DNA from 2 places in the Pseudoalteromonas qingdaonensis genome. Region 1 is predicted to be linked to the other one. Evidence: predicted binding sites of a transcription regulator. Region 1 holds the regulator's gene; the other holds the start of a gene.
What was found. The regulator sigma-54, encoded in region 1, starts transcription at its own class of promoters, with help from an activator protein. The targets are predictions, from matches to a motif close to GTTGGCACGNNNNTNGNNT.
Positions count from the first base shown of each region.

Region 2: WCN91_RS00310 (P-II family nitrogen regulator) is a predicted target of sigma-54. The motif match lies at 3,520-3,538, and genes of this name have one in related genera.

Region 1 is NZ_JBCGCU010000005.1:110,779-118,877, forward strand. It holds gene lptB (LPS export ABC transporter ATP-binding protein) at 1-516, shown strand, start outside; gene WCN91_RS06375 (RNA polymerase factor sigma-54) at 540-2,027, shown strand; gene hpf (ribosome hibernation promoting factor) at 2,053-2,340, shown strand; gene ptsN (PTS IIA-like nitrogen regulatory protein PtsN) at 2,342-2,788, shown strand; gene rapZ (RNase adapter RapZ) at 2,894-3,739, shown strand; gene WCN91_RS06395 (HPr family phosphocarrier protein) at 3,745-4,011, shown strand; gene mgtE (magnesium transporter) at 4,122-5,480, shown strand; partial or broken gene WCN91_RS06405 (VOC family protein) at 5,979-6,394, opposite strand; gene pmbA (metalloprotease PmbA) at 6,529-7,878, opposite strand; gene yjgA (ribosome biogenesis factor YjgA) at 8,070-8,099, shown strand, end outside.
Region 2 is NZ_JBCGCU010000001.1:61,537-69,635, reverse strand. It holds gene WCN91_RS00325 (hypothetical protein) at 1-266, opposite strand, end outside; gene WCN91_RS00320 (S10 family peptidase) at 783-2,321, opposite strand; gene WCN91_RS00315 (dTDP-4-dehydrorhamnose reductase family protein) at 2,382-3,263, opposite strand; gene WCN91_RS00310 (P-II family nitrogen regulator) at 3,586-3,924, shown strand; gene WCN91_RS00305 (ammonium transporter) at 3,936-5,165, shown strand; gene WCN91_RS00300 (YqaE/Pmp3 family membrane protein) at 5,254-5,415, shown strand; gene mrcB (penicillin-binding protein 1B) at 5,592-7,886, shown strand; gene hemL (glutamate-1-semialdehyde 2,1-aminomutase) at 7,974-8,099, opposite strand, start outside.

The DNA.
Region 1 (8,099 bases):
CCCATGCATTCTCGCGCCCGTTTAGGCATAGGTTATTTGCCGCAAGAGTCTTCGATTTTCCGTAAATTGACCGTTTATCAGAACCTGATGGCCATTTTGGAAACCCGTAAGGATCTGGATAAAAGCGGCCGCGAGCGCGAGCTTGAAGGCCTGCTGGACGAGTTTAATATTCAGCATATTCGCGACTCCTTAGGCATGGCGCTTTCCGGCGGCGAACGTCGTCGCGTGGAAATTGCTCGCGCCTTAGCCGCTAACCCGAAATTTATTCTGCTCGACGAACCTTTTGCTGGTGTTGACCCTATTTCGGTGCTAGATATTAAGAAAATCATTGAACACCTCCGCAACCGTGGCATCGGCGTCCTTATCACCGACCACAATGTGCGCGAAACATTAGATGTATGTGAAACTGCCTATATCGTCTCCCATGGCGAGCTAATCGCATCAGGAACTCCCCAACAGGTATTAGCAGATCAAACCGTACGCGATGTATATTTAGGTGAGCAGTTTAGACTTTAATTACAAAAGGATTGTTAGAGTACATGAGGCAATCATTACAGCTGCGCCTAGGCCAGCAATTAACAATGACCCCCCAATTGCAGCAGGCTATCCGCCTGTTGCAGCTCAGTACTTTGGATCTCCAACAAGAAATTCAAGAAGCACTTGATGCCAACCCCTTGCTCGAAATCGAAGAAGAGCATTACGGCGATAACGACCTGCCGCGCGATAAAAACTCGGCGGCTGACAGTGATAGTGACACCCAAAACAGCACAAGCAATCAGGACGAAGTTGAAAGCGGCGATGCCCTCAACAATGACTCGATCAGCGATGATCTGCCCATGGATGTATCCTGGGACGAGTATATCAGTGCCGCACCGGTCGCTTCATCTGGGCCCATGCCAGATGATGAGTCTATTTATCAAGGCGAAACCACGGAAACCCTGCACGACTACCTGATGTGGCAATTACGCCTCACCCCTTTTAGCGCCATAGATGAAGCCATTGCCACCGCGATTATCGAAGCCATCGACGACAACGGCTTACTTACCGTTAGCACCGAGGACTTGCTCGACAGCATCAACCATGATGAGCTGGAAGAAGAGATTGAACTCGACGAAATAGAGGCCGTGCTTAAGCGAGTTCAAATGTTTGATCCTATAGGTATTGGCGCTCGCTCACTACAAGAGGGCTTGTTGATCCAGCTCAATCAATTTTCATCTCAAACCCCTTGGCTTAACGAGACGAAAGAGGTAGTTTGTAACTATATTGATTTGCTTGGTAACCGTGACTACCGCACCTTAATGAAAAAGACTAAGCTTAAAGAAGCGCAGTTAAAAGAGGTGATGACACTGATACACAGCCTGAATCCCAAGCCCGCCGCGACCATAGTACGCGAAGAGTCGGAGTATGTGATCCCGGATGTATCGGTGAAGAAGGTCAAGGGTCGCTGGAAGGTGGAATTAAACCCCGATAGCATGCCGAAGATACGTGTGAACGATCACTACGCATCCCTGGGTCGCAACTGCAAATCACAAAGTGACAGCCAATTTATTCGCTCTCACTTGCAAGAGGCAAAATGGTTTATAAAGAGCCTGGAGCAACGCAATGACACCTTACTTAAAGTAACTAATTGCATTGTGCAGCAACAACAGGCATTCTTTGAACATGGCGAAGAAGCAATGAAGCCAATGGTCCTTAACGACGTTGCAGAAATGGTGGAAATGCACGAGTCGACTATCTCTCGTGTTACCACACAAAAATACATGCACACGCCACGTGGGATCTTTGAGTTAAAGTACTTTTTCTCCAGCCATGTGAATACCGAGAATGGAGGTGAATGCTCATCCACAGCGATTAGAGCATTGATCAAAAAGCTAGTAGCCGCGGAAAATCCTGTAAAACCGTTAAGCGATAGCAAGATTACCGACATACTAGCAGAGCAAGGAATCAAAGTGGCTCGACGGACGATTGCAAAATATCGTGAATCGTTGGCCATACCACCGTCAAATCAACGTAAAAGCTTGATATAGACGTTAGACAAGAAGGAAAATGCTTATGCAATTAAATCTTACCGGTCGTCATGTAGAAATCACAGACTCTCTTCGCAACTATGTAAATAGTAAATTTGCCAAATTAGAGCGTCACTTTGACCACATTAATAATGTGCATGTTATTCTCGATATCGAGAAATTGAACCAAAAAGCAGAAGCAACTCTTCATGTAAACGGCGGCGAACTGTTTGCCACCGCAGAGCATCAGGATATGTACGCGGCGATCGATGGCTTAATTGACAAATTAGACCGCCAGGTAATCAAACATAAAGAGAAATTGTCTCGTCATTAAAATGAGCTTAGATTTACTTTTTTCCAAGGACTGCAGCAAGGCTGCGGTCCTTTTTAATAGCAAAAAAAGAATGTTGGAATACCTCTCTCAGGTAGCACACCAACATATCCCCCACCTCAGTGAGCAAGCCATACTGGACTCCCTTCTGGCTCGTGAAAAGCTTGGCAGCACTGGCATAGGAAAAGGGGTGGCTATTCCACACGGTCGCCTTGAAGGCATAGAGAACACCCTAGCCATTATTGTCACCAGTCGTGAAGCAATCAATTTTGACGCCATCGACAATCGCCCCGTGGATATTTTTGTGGCGCTGCTTGTACCAGGCGATCAATGCGAACAACATCTCAAGACCTTGGCGAAAATTGCTGATAAACTTAAAGATAAACAATTATGTAAGCAGCTAAGATCGGTCACCAGCGACCAGGAACTGTACCAGTTAATGGTTGTATAAGGCGCGACACGGAAAGTTCGGCTGAATGTACGGCTGAAAAGCCCGATTGATAAGTTCGAGTGTTTAACTTTAATGCCAGCATCTGGCTCGGCAAGGAGTGGATAAGTGGATTTAATTATTGTCAGTGGGCGCTCCGGTTCGGGTAAATCCGTCGCCCTGCATGTACTTGAAGATCTCGGCTACTACTGTGTCGATAATATCCCAGTCAACCTATTGCCCTCCCTAGTGCGCAGCGTGTCCGACAATTACGATAAAATTGCCGTCAGTATCGACGTTCGCAACCTTCCTAAAGAAGAACAAGAATTCAGCGATTTACTCGGTTACCTACCAGAGTTTTCACAACCGACACTCTTTTACCTAGACAGTGACGAGCAGACCCTGATCAAACGTTTCTCGGAAACCCGGCGCCTGCACCCCTTGTCGATGCAAAACCTGCCCCTGGACTTGGCCATACGCGAAGAAAAAAAACTACTGGATGTATTGATCACTCATGCCAACTTTATCATAGACACCAGTGAGTTAAGTGTGCACCAGTTGGCCGAGACGATACGTGAAAAGGTATTGGGTAAAAAAGACAAGCAACTGCTTATTACCTTCGAGTCTTTTGGTTTTAAACACGGCATACCAAAAAATGCCGACTATGTATTCGATGCCCGCTTTTTACCTAACCCACATTGGGAGCCGGAGCTTAAGCCCTTAACCGGCCTCGACCAACCGGTCAAAGACTATCTTGCCAGTCAAGGCATAGTACAAAAATTTACCTGGCAAATTCAAACCTTTATGCAAACCTGGTTGCCACACTTAGAGCGCAATAATCGCAGCTATCTGACCATAGCCATAGGCTGCACCGGTGGTCAGCACCGCTCCGTGTATCTGGCGCAAACTCTGGGCGAGCGCTTTATGGACACCCACCCTAACGTGAAAATTCGCCACCGCGAGCAGGAGGGTTAGACTTGATGGAAGCCACCTTTGTTATTCAAAACAAGCTGGGGTTGCACGCCCGTGCCGCCTCACAGCTGGCACAATTGGCAATGAACTTTGATGCTAAGATCACCCTGTACCAGGGGGAGAAAAGCGCCGAGGCCGACAGCGTCCTCGCCTTACTCTTGCTCGAAAGCGGCCAAGGTAAAGAAGTCAAAGTGGTGTGCGAGGGCAGCGACGAAGAAGGTGCGCTCGCCGCCATTGGGAAGTTAATCGCAGAAAAGTTTCACGAACAAGAATAACCCCTCATTTACCTTTGGTATCTTAGTCTGAGTTAAGGTAAACTTACTAAGCGCTTGTAAGTGCTCGCTTATCAGTGCGTTTCTTCCATTTTTATCGACAAGGGATGCCTATGCCTGAAGCCTATGAACAAGAAAATCCGCTGCAACCACTTCAAGAGATCACTGAAGCACTCAATAGCGGCCAATTTGTTCATGTACGTCGGCTTCTAGCAAAAACAGCGCCCTGCGACACCGCCCTTTTACTCGAATCATCGCCGCATAAAACCCGCTCCAAGCTTTGGGCCTTAGTCGATCCCGACGTTCAGGGTGACGTACTCGAAGAGCTGTCTGAAGACGTACGTCTTAGCATTATTGCGCGCATGGAGCCGGAGCATATTGCCGCGGCGACCGAGGACATGGACGACGATGATCTCGGTGAAGTACTACGAAGCCTGCCGGAGCCCGTTTATAAAGACGTAATCGAGGCGATGGACAGCCAAGATAGAGACAGGGCAACCACGGCGCTGTCTTATCAGGAGCGCTCGGCCGGGGCCTTGATGAACACGGATACCGTGACCATTCGCCCCGACGTTTCCATCGATGTCGTATTGCGTTACCTGCGCCTAAAAGGCGAGCTGCCCGAGGGCACGGATGAGCTCTATGTGGTCGATAAAGACAACTGCTTTTTGGGCTCATTGCCACTGACCGCCTTGCTAACCAATATGCCTGACGCCATAGTGCGTGAGGTAATGGACGAAGAATGCGAAGTCATTCCCATTAGCATGGACGAGTCAGAAGTAGCACAGCTGTTCGAACGTCATAACTGGATCTCAGCCCCAGTAGTGGATGATCAGGCCCATCTGCTCGGTCGTATCACCATTGATGATATCGTTGACGTTATCCGTGAAAGTGCCGAGCACAGCATGTTAAGCCTGGCCGGTCTTGACGATGAAGAAGATACCTTTGCGCCGGTTGTGAAAAGTACCAAGCGACGCTCGATCTGGCTGGGTGTAAACCTGCTTACCGCCATGTTGGCAGCCTTTGTTGCCAGCTTTTTCGAAACCACCCTGGGTATTTTACCCTTCTTAGCCGTACTTAATGGCATAGTGCCGTCCATGGGTGGCGTTGCCGGCTCGCAAACTCTGACCTTGGTTATTCGTGGACTGGCATTAGGCCATATCAATGAGACCAACCAAAAGTTCCTACTGACCAAGGAGCTGGCCATCGGTGCCTTGAACGGCGTACTGTGGGCGATACTTATAGGCAGCGCCATTGCCCTGTGGAAATGGGATCTCACCATAGGCCTGGTGATCGCCTTTGCCATGTTTATGAACCTATTGGCCGCCGGTATCGCCGGTGCAGTGATCCCATTAGTGTTAAAACGCATGGATATAGACCCGGCCCTGGCCGGCAATGTAGTTCTTACCACGGTCACAGATATAGTCGGTATCTTCGCCTTCCTCGGCACCGCTACCTGGTTCTTGATCTAGCCGCTCGGCCTTTACCGCCATGCTTGTAAGTCGGTCTTTGCCGCCATGGATGGCGGTAGTAGAGCAATGCAGGAGCATATTGCCGAAAAAGGCCGACGAAAGGGGAATCGTCTGGCACCATGTCGGCGCAGAGCACCAACCCCCACAGAAAAAGCTGGACTAAAAGTAAACACCAGTGTATCAGCCTGATCCCCTTACATTGTACCCGAAACGCGTTACGAGAAGCGTAATCGCCAGCACGACGCTGGCGAAAACATGCTCGGGACATGGCTGAAAGCGGAAATACAGGAGTGAACAATTTCACTCCTGCCGCTTGAAGGCGACGAGCTCTGCGAGGAGGGGGACCGCACTGTGCATGTGGGTTACCTTCATTTCTCGTAACGCGCTGAGGAAAAAGTGCAATGTTGGGGCGCCTTGGGGTTCTTAGGGGTGGTTGGCGTAAACCACCCCTAAGGTGCCGTCGTCACCACGACAAGTTCTAAATATGAAAAGGCACAGTCAAAATTCATTATTACGCAGCTCAGGAATATCCGTCAGGTATTGCACAAACTCCACCTCAAAACCCGCAGGGTCGATAAAATAGACATTGCGACGATAGGGATTATCTATCCCATCTTTAGCTATAGCGAACCCCGCATGCTGCAAGGCTCTATCACCCCATCGATATCCTGAGTGACATAGGCGAAATGCGCCAAGCCGGGTTGATGTCCTTCCAAGTCACGATTTTCACCCTCGCCGTTATCGTTCAGGGCAATGTAGTGGTAGTCATCGCCAAAGTGCAGCCAATTGCGCGGTTTACCGGACCAGGTACCTTCGCCCTTGCTGCGTACCTGCCAGTGCGGGAAGGCGGCGCGATAAAAACGCAGCGAATCATTGATATCCGTGACCACTAAATTCACATGCTCTAAGTGCATCACTCTCTCCTAATTTAGTTTTCATTTTTTAATTTAGGAAAGACTTTAAAACCTCAACTTAAGTTAAGGTAAAGCACAAAATGAAAAAAAGCGCCCATCAGGCGCTTTGCAATTATTTGCTACAGCAACGAGGATTACTCGCCGGCTATCTGCATTTGCTCAATCAACACTGAGCCGGTAAGCACACCACCGCGCGGGTCGATGTCACCACCTATGCCGACTATGCCCTTAAACATGTCTTTCAGGTTACCGGCTATGGTAATTTCACTCACCGGATACTGAATTTCACCATTTTCAACCCAGAAACCAGCGGCACCGCGGGAGTAATCACCTGTCACTGTATTAACACCTTGGCCCATCAGCTCGGTCACCAATAAACCACGACCCATCTGCTTCAGTAGCGCCTTTAAATCCTGGTGCGTTTGTTCCACCAGCCAGTTATGAATGCCACCGGCGTGACCTGTTGCCGTCATGCCCATTTTGCGCGCCGCATAGCTGGCCAGAAGATAGGTTTTTAGCTCACCGCTGTGAATAATTTCACGGTCCTGAGTTTTTACCCCTTCCGAATCAAAGGGTGACGAGGCAAAGCCTTTAAGCAAGTGCGGGCGCTCACTAATATTAACTATATCGCTGAACACCTTAGTATTTAGGCTATCAAGCAAGAAGCTGGATTTGCGATACAGGGCGCCACCACCAATGGCTCCTACCAGGTGGCCAAACAAGGAGTTAGCGACATCGGCACGGAAAATCACCGGTACCTTCATGGTGCCCAGCTTTTGGCTATTTAATCGCGCCAGGGTTTCGCTGGCCGCTTCCAGGCCCACTTCGCTGGCCGCCTTTAAACCGCCTTGCTCACGGGCTATGGTGTAGGCCGAGTCGCGTTGCATTTGCTCCCCTTCCTGACCTATCACCATGGTGCTGATGCTATGACGGGTGCGCGGGAAACCGGCCAGCATGCCATGACTGTTACCATATACGCGCAGACCTTGGTGGCTGCTAAAGCTGGCGCCATCGGAATTCACTATGCGCGGGTCGAAGTTTAGCGCCGCGTGCTCCGCTTCCTGACAAATTTCAATACCTTGCTCCGGCGTTACCTGCCAAGGATGGTAAAGATCCAGATCCGGCGGGCTCATTTCCAACAACTCAGCATCGGCCAAGCCATTACAAGGGTCTTCCGAAGTGTATTTGGCAATTTCAATGGCTTTTTCCACCACAGAACGCAAGGCTTGTGGACTGAGGTCAGCGGTTGATGCCGAACCTTTTTTGTTGCCCACATAAACACTGACACCTAAGCCACCATCTTGGTTAAATTCGATGGTCTCGACTTCGCCCAAACGGGTGCTCACCGACAAGCCGCTAGTGCTCGACATGGCTGCTTCGGCCGCCGTAGCACCGAGCTTTTTGGCCTGCTCTAAGACTTCACTGACGGCATCTTTTACTTCGTCGATTTGCTGGTAAATCGCCGCAGATTCGTTTTCTTGCATAATTCGTTTCGCTCTTGAATCTAATGACCCTAGCCTACCACAAAGCCTCACACTAATTTAGCGTCAGTTACGCTTTGTTGTTTGTTTCTGCATTGCAGACGTTGTTGTAGCGATTTTATCTGCGCAATTTTCCGACCACTTAGCCAAACGAATTGGTATAATAACGACAAAGTGCATTATTCGAGACCAGTATGGCCAAAAAACCGCAACCCGAAGAAGAG
Region 2 (8,099 bases), on a different contig from region 1:
TCATCTGCCCCGCTGGCGCCCGGCTGTGAACTTTGCGCGGGTACGACGATGCCCTTTAATCGGGTCTGAACACCTAGACTCGCCAATACCTTGGCCTGTTTAAGCGCCTTGGCCTTTTCACTGGCAGGAAAAATGGCCTTGCCGGCAAAAAACGCCTCGACCTGATGCTCGGCCAACTTAAGTTTTTGTTGCAGCGCCTTGGCGGCTTGCTCCATGCTTTGGTCTTTATCTAGGTGAGCAAAGAGCAGACGATATTGTTCACTCATATATTTCCTATGGTGATCATTGGGAGTGCCAGCGGCGACTCGGTTACACTTAGGCTTGAGTATAAATCCTTTTATTTAAAAAGAAAAAACCAAGCAGAGGCTATAAAAGCAATAAAAAACGCCGCACTAAAAAGCGCGGCGTTGTTGCGGTTTAGCTGAGCTCAGGTGCTTAGGGTCTGTTTATCTTTGCGGTTTACTTTATGTTCAATCTAAACGCATTCTGATGAATATAATCACTAATTTATGTGGTCAAATTCATCCATGAAGCTTGGTTACATCGCGCATCCATGCGCTCACCTCGCTAAGCTGCGAAGCATTGCTTCGGTCTTGCTCGCCTATGTTCATAGCGAGTAACACAGAGCAGGATGCGTTTAGATGAACCCGTAGGGCAGCGCTTGTAGCGCATTTCTACTGTGTTGTTACATGTTTATGTAGAATAACTACACCACACATGTGCCGCCTTGTATAAATACACTACAAACTGCTGCAGAAACGAACAACAAAGGTCAACAGACCCTAGTACTTGGCCGCTTCCCCTTCAGCCGGTAGGGCATTGATAATAAAGTCGCGCAGGTCGTTGTTTGAGCTCTCGAGATCAGCGCGACGCAGATACATCATATGGCCACTGCGGTAGCCCTTAAAGCTCAAACGCTCTTTCATCTTGCCGCTTGGGTCAAGTTGCCACATGGTGTATTTGGCATCGAAATAGTTGGTGGCACCGTCGAAATAACCGGCTTGAACCAGCACATTCAGATAAGGGTTTTGCGCCATGGCTAAACGCAGGTTTTCACCCGTATTGTTGTTGCTGCGATCCCAAGGGTGAACCGAGCCAAACATATTGTATTTAACGTCGGTTTTATAGTTAAGCTCTTCACGCAGATAGTAGTTGATGGCCGGGGTAAAGGAGTGCAACCAAGAGGTTAGCTCGGCCCAGTAGTCCGGGCGGTCGCCGGCGTTGCGCTTATCTATGCCCAGGTAACGTGAGTCCAGACGGCCCACTGTTTTACCCTGGCTGCGCAGCAACTCTTTCCAGAATGATGAGGTAGGAATATCCAGGTTGTTGTTTTCCACGTAAGTCGGCGATACACCGGCGTAGCGGGCCATTTGCGCAACAATACGCTGCTTTTCTTCGGCGCCGATAAAGCCGCCTTTTGCTATGGCTGGGATCAATTCGTTAACGGTAAAGTCTTCAACCTGAGGCAATAGCTCGTCCAGGTCAAGGGCTTGTAGCTCGGCGTCCAGCGCCTTGTGATACCAGGCGGTAGCGGCAAAGTAGGGCAGGCGGTTGGCCGCTTCTACCGGGCCTTCACGCTTGATACCAATCTCGGTAGGCGATACCAAGACTACGCCGTTAAGATACATCCACTGACTGTTTTGCAGCGCCAGCGCCAGACCTGCAACTCGGGTGGTGCCATAGCTTTCACCGATTAAAAACTTAGGTGAGCGCCAGCGATTGTGGCGACTGACAAAGGTATTTACCCATTCGGCCAGGTATTTAATGTCGGCGTTCACGCCAAAGAACATGTCTTTTTGCTGATCGCGACTAGGCAGCTTGCCATCGGCACCGGCCAGCACACGTGAATAACCTGTATTTACTGGGTTCACATAAAGAATGTCCGCTACATCCAGGACAGAATAAGGGTTCTCTTTTACGCCATAAGGCTGTACCGGGTAACCTTCATCGTCAATTTTTAGCACCTTGGGGCCGGTGTAGGCCAGGTGCATCCAGACCGAGGCTGAGCCCGGGCCACCGTTAAATGAAATCAACAGCGGGCGCTTGGTATCGTCATCCACACCGCCGCGCTTGTAGTAGGTATAGTGCAAGGTGGCGACTGCATCGCCGTTCTCATTCCATACCGGCTGAGTGCCGGTTTCGGCACTATAAGAAATACGCTCGCCGTTAATGCGGGCCTTATGCTCGGTAATAACCTTGCTGTCGATATCGATTTGGCGACCATGGGCCGCGGCATTATGTTGGTCTACCTCGGCCAGAGCCGATGGGGCGATGACCACGGCCAAAGACAGGGCCACGGCTTTTAAATGGGTTGAAAACATGATTTACCTTTTAGTTTTTATCTTTGCTCCATTAAAGGAGCTTGCACTGGAAACTACAAGTTATTGCGATAAGTGGGGTGTTAGCACCGCGGCGATGCGCTTAGCAAAATCACTTTTTATTTCAATTCCCTGTGCGCCAAGTCGGGTGTCTTTAAGGGCACAATCCAGCGGACGCGTAGCGCTGGTGATGGTATCTGTTGCTGCGGCACTTAGGGTGCTCGCGTCCAGACCCAAAAGCGGCGCCATGGCTTTAGCCATATCCAGCTTGGTTAAGCGCTCTTTGGCACTAAGGTGATAGATCCCTTCTAGCTCAGCGCCCAAGGTGGCTATGGCGTCAGCTAAGGCATTGGCGATATCCGCTGTGTCGGTGGGAAAGCGCTGACATTCGTTATCGAAGCGAGTGGCGCCTTTTTGCAGCTGCTCAGCAATAACGGTCACCGCCGACTCACCAAGATAACCAACCTCACCATAGAGCACAGGAATGCGAACTATGGCCGCGCTCGGGTAGTGCGCCTGTAATAAGGCTTCGCTGCGTGCCTTGGATTGACCGTAAAGATTTAGCGGGTTTGTTTTTGCATCCTCAGCATAGGGTGGGTTGCGGCCATCGAATACATAGTCAGTGCTAATAAAAATCAGCTTGCAATTGAACTGCGCACAGCACTTGGCGATATGCTCGGTGACTGCGCAGTTAAATTGGATGCTCTGCTCGGGGTCATTATCGAACTTATCCGGATTGCGCTCGGCGGCGCTATGAATAAAAAAGTCCGGTTGATGCGTTGCGAACAGGGTGCTGATGGCCTCTTTATCAAATAGATCTACCTTGATTACGGGCGGCTGCGCGCGGGAAAAGCCCAGGCCTATCACCTGATGATTGGGAGTTAGGTGTGTAAAAAGGGCGCGGCCGAGCAGTCCGGTGGCACCGGATACTATGATTTTTGCCATAACTTGGGTCTCTAAATGCAGGGGAAAGTGGCAGCCTAGCTGTGGTGAATAACAAAGTCAAAGAGTCCATTGTCCTTGCAATGTAATTCAATTCCCGCCTTAAATTAGCGTGCTAAACAAGCCCAGACTTAAGTTGATGCAGCGCTGTATTAACAGGTCTGCACTGCTTTGGTTAAAACCCTCTTTTAGCGCACCAAGTTGGTGCGTTTTTTATGCGCTCAAAAATATATCCTATTGTTAACTAAGGAAAAACAGTTTTGGCACAAAGGTTGATTTTATATGGAGGAAGAATAATAAACCGAATTGCCTACGAGGGGGCCATATGAAAATGATCATTGCCATCATCAAGCCATTTAAGCTCGATGAAGTGCGAGAAGCGTTAGCGGAGCTGGGAATAGAGGGAATGACGGTAGTGGATGTGAAGGGTTTTGGCCGCCAGCGCGGACATACCGAGCTCTACCGCGGTGCCGAGTATAGGGTGGACTTTATTCCCAAAATTAAAATCGAGATTGCTACGCGTAGCGACAATGTGGAGCGAGTAGTAGAGCTGATCACCCGGGTTGCCAACAGCGGCAAAATAGGCGACGGCAAGATATTTGTTTTCGATCTTGAGCAAATCGTGCGCATCCGAACGGGTGAGCTTGATGAAGAAGCGATTTAGGGGGCGCAGTCATGGAAAACACCATAGTTGAATTACAATTCTCATTGAACACCTTTTACTTTTTGATCTCCGGCGTGCTGGTTATGTGGATGGCGGCGGGTTTTGCCATGCTGGAAGCCGGACTGGTGCGCTCGAAAAACACCACAGAGATCCTGACTAAGAACGTCGCCCTTTATGCCATTGCCTGCACCATGTTTTTGCTGGTTGGCTACAACATCATGTATGTAGGCAACAGCGAGGGCGGTTTTGTGCCCAGCTTTGGCTCCTTGATTGGCACTCAGGCCAGTGACGCAGACCATGCGTTGGAGTCTGATTTCTTCTTCCAGGTGGTGTTTGTGGCCACAGCCATGTCCATTGTCTCCGGCGCCGTAGCCGAGCGCATGAAACTCTGGGCTTTTTTGATCTTTTGCGTGGTTATGACTGGCCTGCTCTATCCCATTGAGGGTTACTGGACCTGGGGCGGAGGTTTTCTGTCGGCAATGGGTTTTGTCGACTTTGCCGGTTCGGGTATAGTGCATGGCGCCGGTGCCGCTGCAGCCTTGGCCGGGGTGTTAATGCTGGGTGCGCGTCGCGGTAAATACGGCAAGCATGGTGAAATCTATCCCATTCCCGGTTCAAACTTACCCCTTGCTACTTTAGGTACTTTTATCCTGTGGATGGGCTGGTTTGGCTTTAACGGTGGCTCACAACTGCTTATTAGTGATGCAGAAAATGCCACCGCGGTGGGCAAAATCATGCTTAACACTAATGCTGCAGCGGCGGCCGGTGCCATTGCTTCCTTACTGGTATGTAAAACCTACTGGGGCAAGGCGGATTTGACCATGGTGCTCAATGGTGCGCTGGCGGGGTTAGTGGTGATCACCGCAGATCCGGCCTCGCCATCACCCTTGTTGGCGCTCTTGCTTGGTGCCATAGGTGGCATGGTGGTGGTCTTCAGTATTGTGGTCTTGGATAAGATGCATATCGACGACCCTGTGGGGGCTATTTCGGTGCACGGCGTGTGCGGAGCGCTTGGTCTGATGCTGGTGCCCCTGTCTAACAGTGAGGCCAGCTATACAACCCAGTTTATCGGTATCTTCTGTATCTTCGGCTTTATCTTTGTTGCATCCTCTTTGGTGTGGGCAATGTTAAAAAGCACGGTGGGGATCCGTGTCAGGGAGGAAGAAGAGCTCAATGGCATGGATCAACATGATTGCGGTATTGATGCCTATCCCGAGTTTGTATCGGTACGTTCAAGTTAAATATAGGATATTGGCTAACGCGGCGAGTTTGTCTCGCCGTTTTTTATGACTATAATTTTATTTTAAGTTCCTTTAAAAGGTTCCAAACATGGACAATAAATTACTGCTGATCATACTTTCAATCTTTTTGCCGCCGGTTGCTGTATTTCTTAAGGCCGGTGTAGGTAAGCACTTAATTATCAATATTATTCTGTGCTTCCTATTCTTTTTACCTGCAGTTATACACGCTCTATGGGTATCAACTCGCTAAGCTAGTCAGGCGCAACCCCGCGCTTGGATAAGTTAATAAAAGTCAGTACCAGTTAAGCTAGTCTCGGCTAGCCTTAACCCGCACCTTGTCTTGGCATACTCGTTGGCAATTAATTTTGCTTATGAGTATGTTAAGCTTCCACCAATTTTTCATTCAAGCCACGCATTTTCAATCCTATGGCGACAAAAAAAACACCGACAAAGAAACAACCTAAGAGAAAATCTAAGGCCGCACCTGGGTCAAAAATGAGGCGCCTGGGTAAGAGATTATTTTCCATAGCCTGGAGAGTCGCCTTGGTCACAGTGATCAGCGTGGCCCTGTATATGATCTACCTTGATGCCAAGGTGACGCGACAGTTTGAGGGCAATAAATGGCAGTTGCCGGCTCAGGTATATGCCCGCGCCATGACCTTTTACCCGGGGCAATACTTGTCTATGGAGGAGGTGGAGTGGGAGCTTACGCGCCTTAACTATACCCAGGTAACCAAGCTCAATCACACCGGCCAATATGAGCAAAGCAAAACCCGCTTGCGCATTTATCGTCGAGCCTTCGAGTTTGCCGATGCCAATGAAGATGCGCATATTATTGAGCTGCGCTTTAGCGGCAACAAGGTCGCCAGCGTCAAAAACAATATAGGTCAACGTCTTGAAAGTGCTCGTTTGGAGCCGGTGCAAATTGCCCGTATTGGTAATGACGAAACTCAGGACCGTGAATTTGTGCCACTTGATAAATTCCCAGACTTGCTAAAAGACACCTTGCTGGTGGTGGAAGACCGTGACTTCTATAAGCACCATGGGGTGTCCTTGTGGTCCATTATGCGGGCTCTTTACGTCAATATTCGCGCCGGCCGTACGGTGCAAGGCGGCAGCACCCTGACCCAGCAGTTGGCAAAGAACTTCTACCTGACTCGTGAGCGCTCACTAGTGCGCAAAATCAACGAGGCCTTGATAGCCCTTATTCTTGATTACCGCTATACCAAGGACGAGATCCTTGAAGCCTACTTAAACGAAGTGTACCTGGGCCAGTCATACACTAAGGGTGTGCATGGCATGGGTCTGGCGGCGGAGTTTTATTTCTCTAAGCCCATCGACGAGCTGGAATTTGACCAGATAGCCTTGCTGGTGGCCTTGGTTAAGGGGCCATCTTATTACAACCCGCGCCGCTATGAAGAGCGCACCATGGAACGTCGCGACTTGGTGCTCAGGCTGATGGCGGAAGATGGCCTGATCAGCACCACAGAATACCGCAATGCCCTTAATCGTCCCTTGGATGTGGCGCCCATGCGCCGGGATATAGACAAAACTTACCCGGGTTATTTGGAGCTGGTTAATCGCCAGTTGAAGGAATTGCTTAATGATAAGGAAACTCTGGATGCCGGTGTGCGGGTCTTTACTTACCTGGAACTGCAAAAGCAGGAAGCCATGGAAGATGCCATCGCCCAGTCTTTGCCTTATTTAGAGAAGCGCCCGAAAACCGAGCAACTTGAAGCAGCCATGCTTTCGGTTAATCGTCAGGTGGGTGGGGTCTCGGCCCTGGTGGCCGGTCGTGATATGCGCTATTCCGGTTTTAACCGGGTGCTGGATACCAAGCGTAATATTGGCTCCTTGGTGAAGCCGGCCGTGTATCTGAGCGCCTTGCAAGTGCCTAGTTATAATCTCGGTACCTTGTTGCATGATGAGCCGTTGGAAGTCACCGACGAGCGCGGTAAGGTTTGGCGTCCGGATAACTTCGACCATAAATTCCGCGGTGCCTTACCCTTGTATAAGGCCTTTAGCAACAGTATTAATATTCCGGCGGTGAATCTGGGTCTTGATATTGGCGTCGATAAGGTGGCCAACACCTTGAAAGGCCTGGGTGTGGAAAGTCATATTAACCAGTTTCCTTCCTTGTTGCTGGGGGCTTTGGAGCTGTCCAGCTACGAGGTGGCGCAGCTCTATACTACTTTGGCCAACGACGGTGCCTATACCCGTTTAACCAGTATTTCTGCGCTAACCGACAACAGTGGTAAGCTGCTGTATCAGCATAAGCCTCAGTGGCAGCAGCGCTTCCCCAAAGATGCCATGTATATGACCAAATATGGTATGAAACGGGTGACCAAAGACGGCACGGGCAAGCGCTTAAATAAGCATTTCCCTACCATACAGTTGGCGGGTAAAACCGGCACCAGTAACAATCTGCGCGATAGTTGGTATGGCGGTTTTGATCAAAATACAGTGACAGTGGCCTGGTTGGGACGCGATGATAACCAAAGCACGGGCCTGACCGGTGCTGTGGGGGCATTGGAGATGTATATTCGTTATCTGCGTCAGCTTAATCCGCAGTCAATAGCCGATGAGCGTCCAGAAGGTATTCGTTGGGCCTTTATCAATGAGCAAACCGGTATGCAGGCGCCACCTGGTTGCGGCAAGGTGATTCAGCTGCCGATTCGGGCCAGCGAATTTAACCCCAGACCCAGCTGTGTGCGTCCCTAGCGGCGCGCTTTAGAATAGCAGAGCATTTTAGATATAAAAAAACCGCCACTTGGCGGTTTTTTTTATTGTTGTTTGCTTTAAGCGTGCTTAAAGCTTAGCGAAGGCGCGCTCGGCCGCCGCTATGGTTTGGGCGATGGCTTCGTCATCGTGTGCCTGGCACACAAAGCCCGCCTCAAATGCAGAAGGAGCAAGGTATACTCCTTCTTCAAGCAT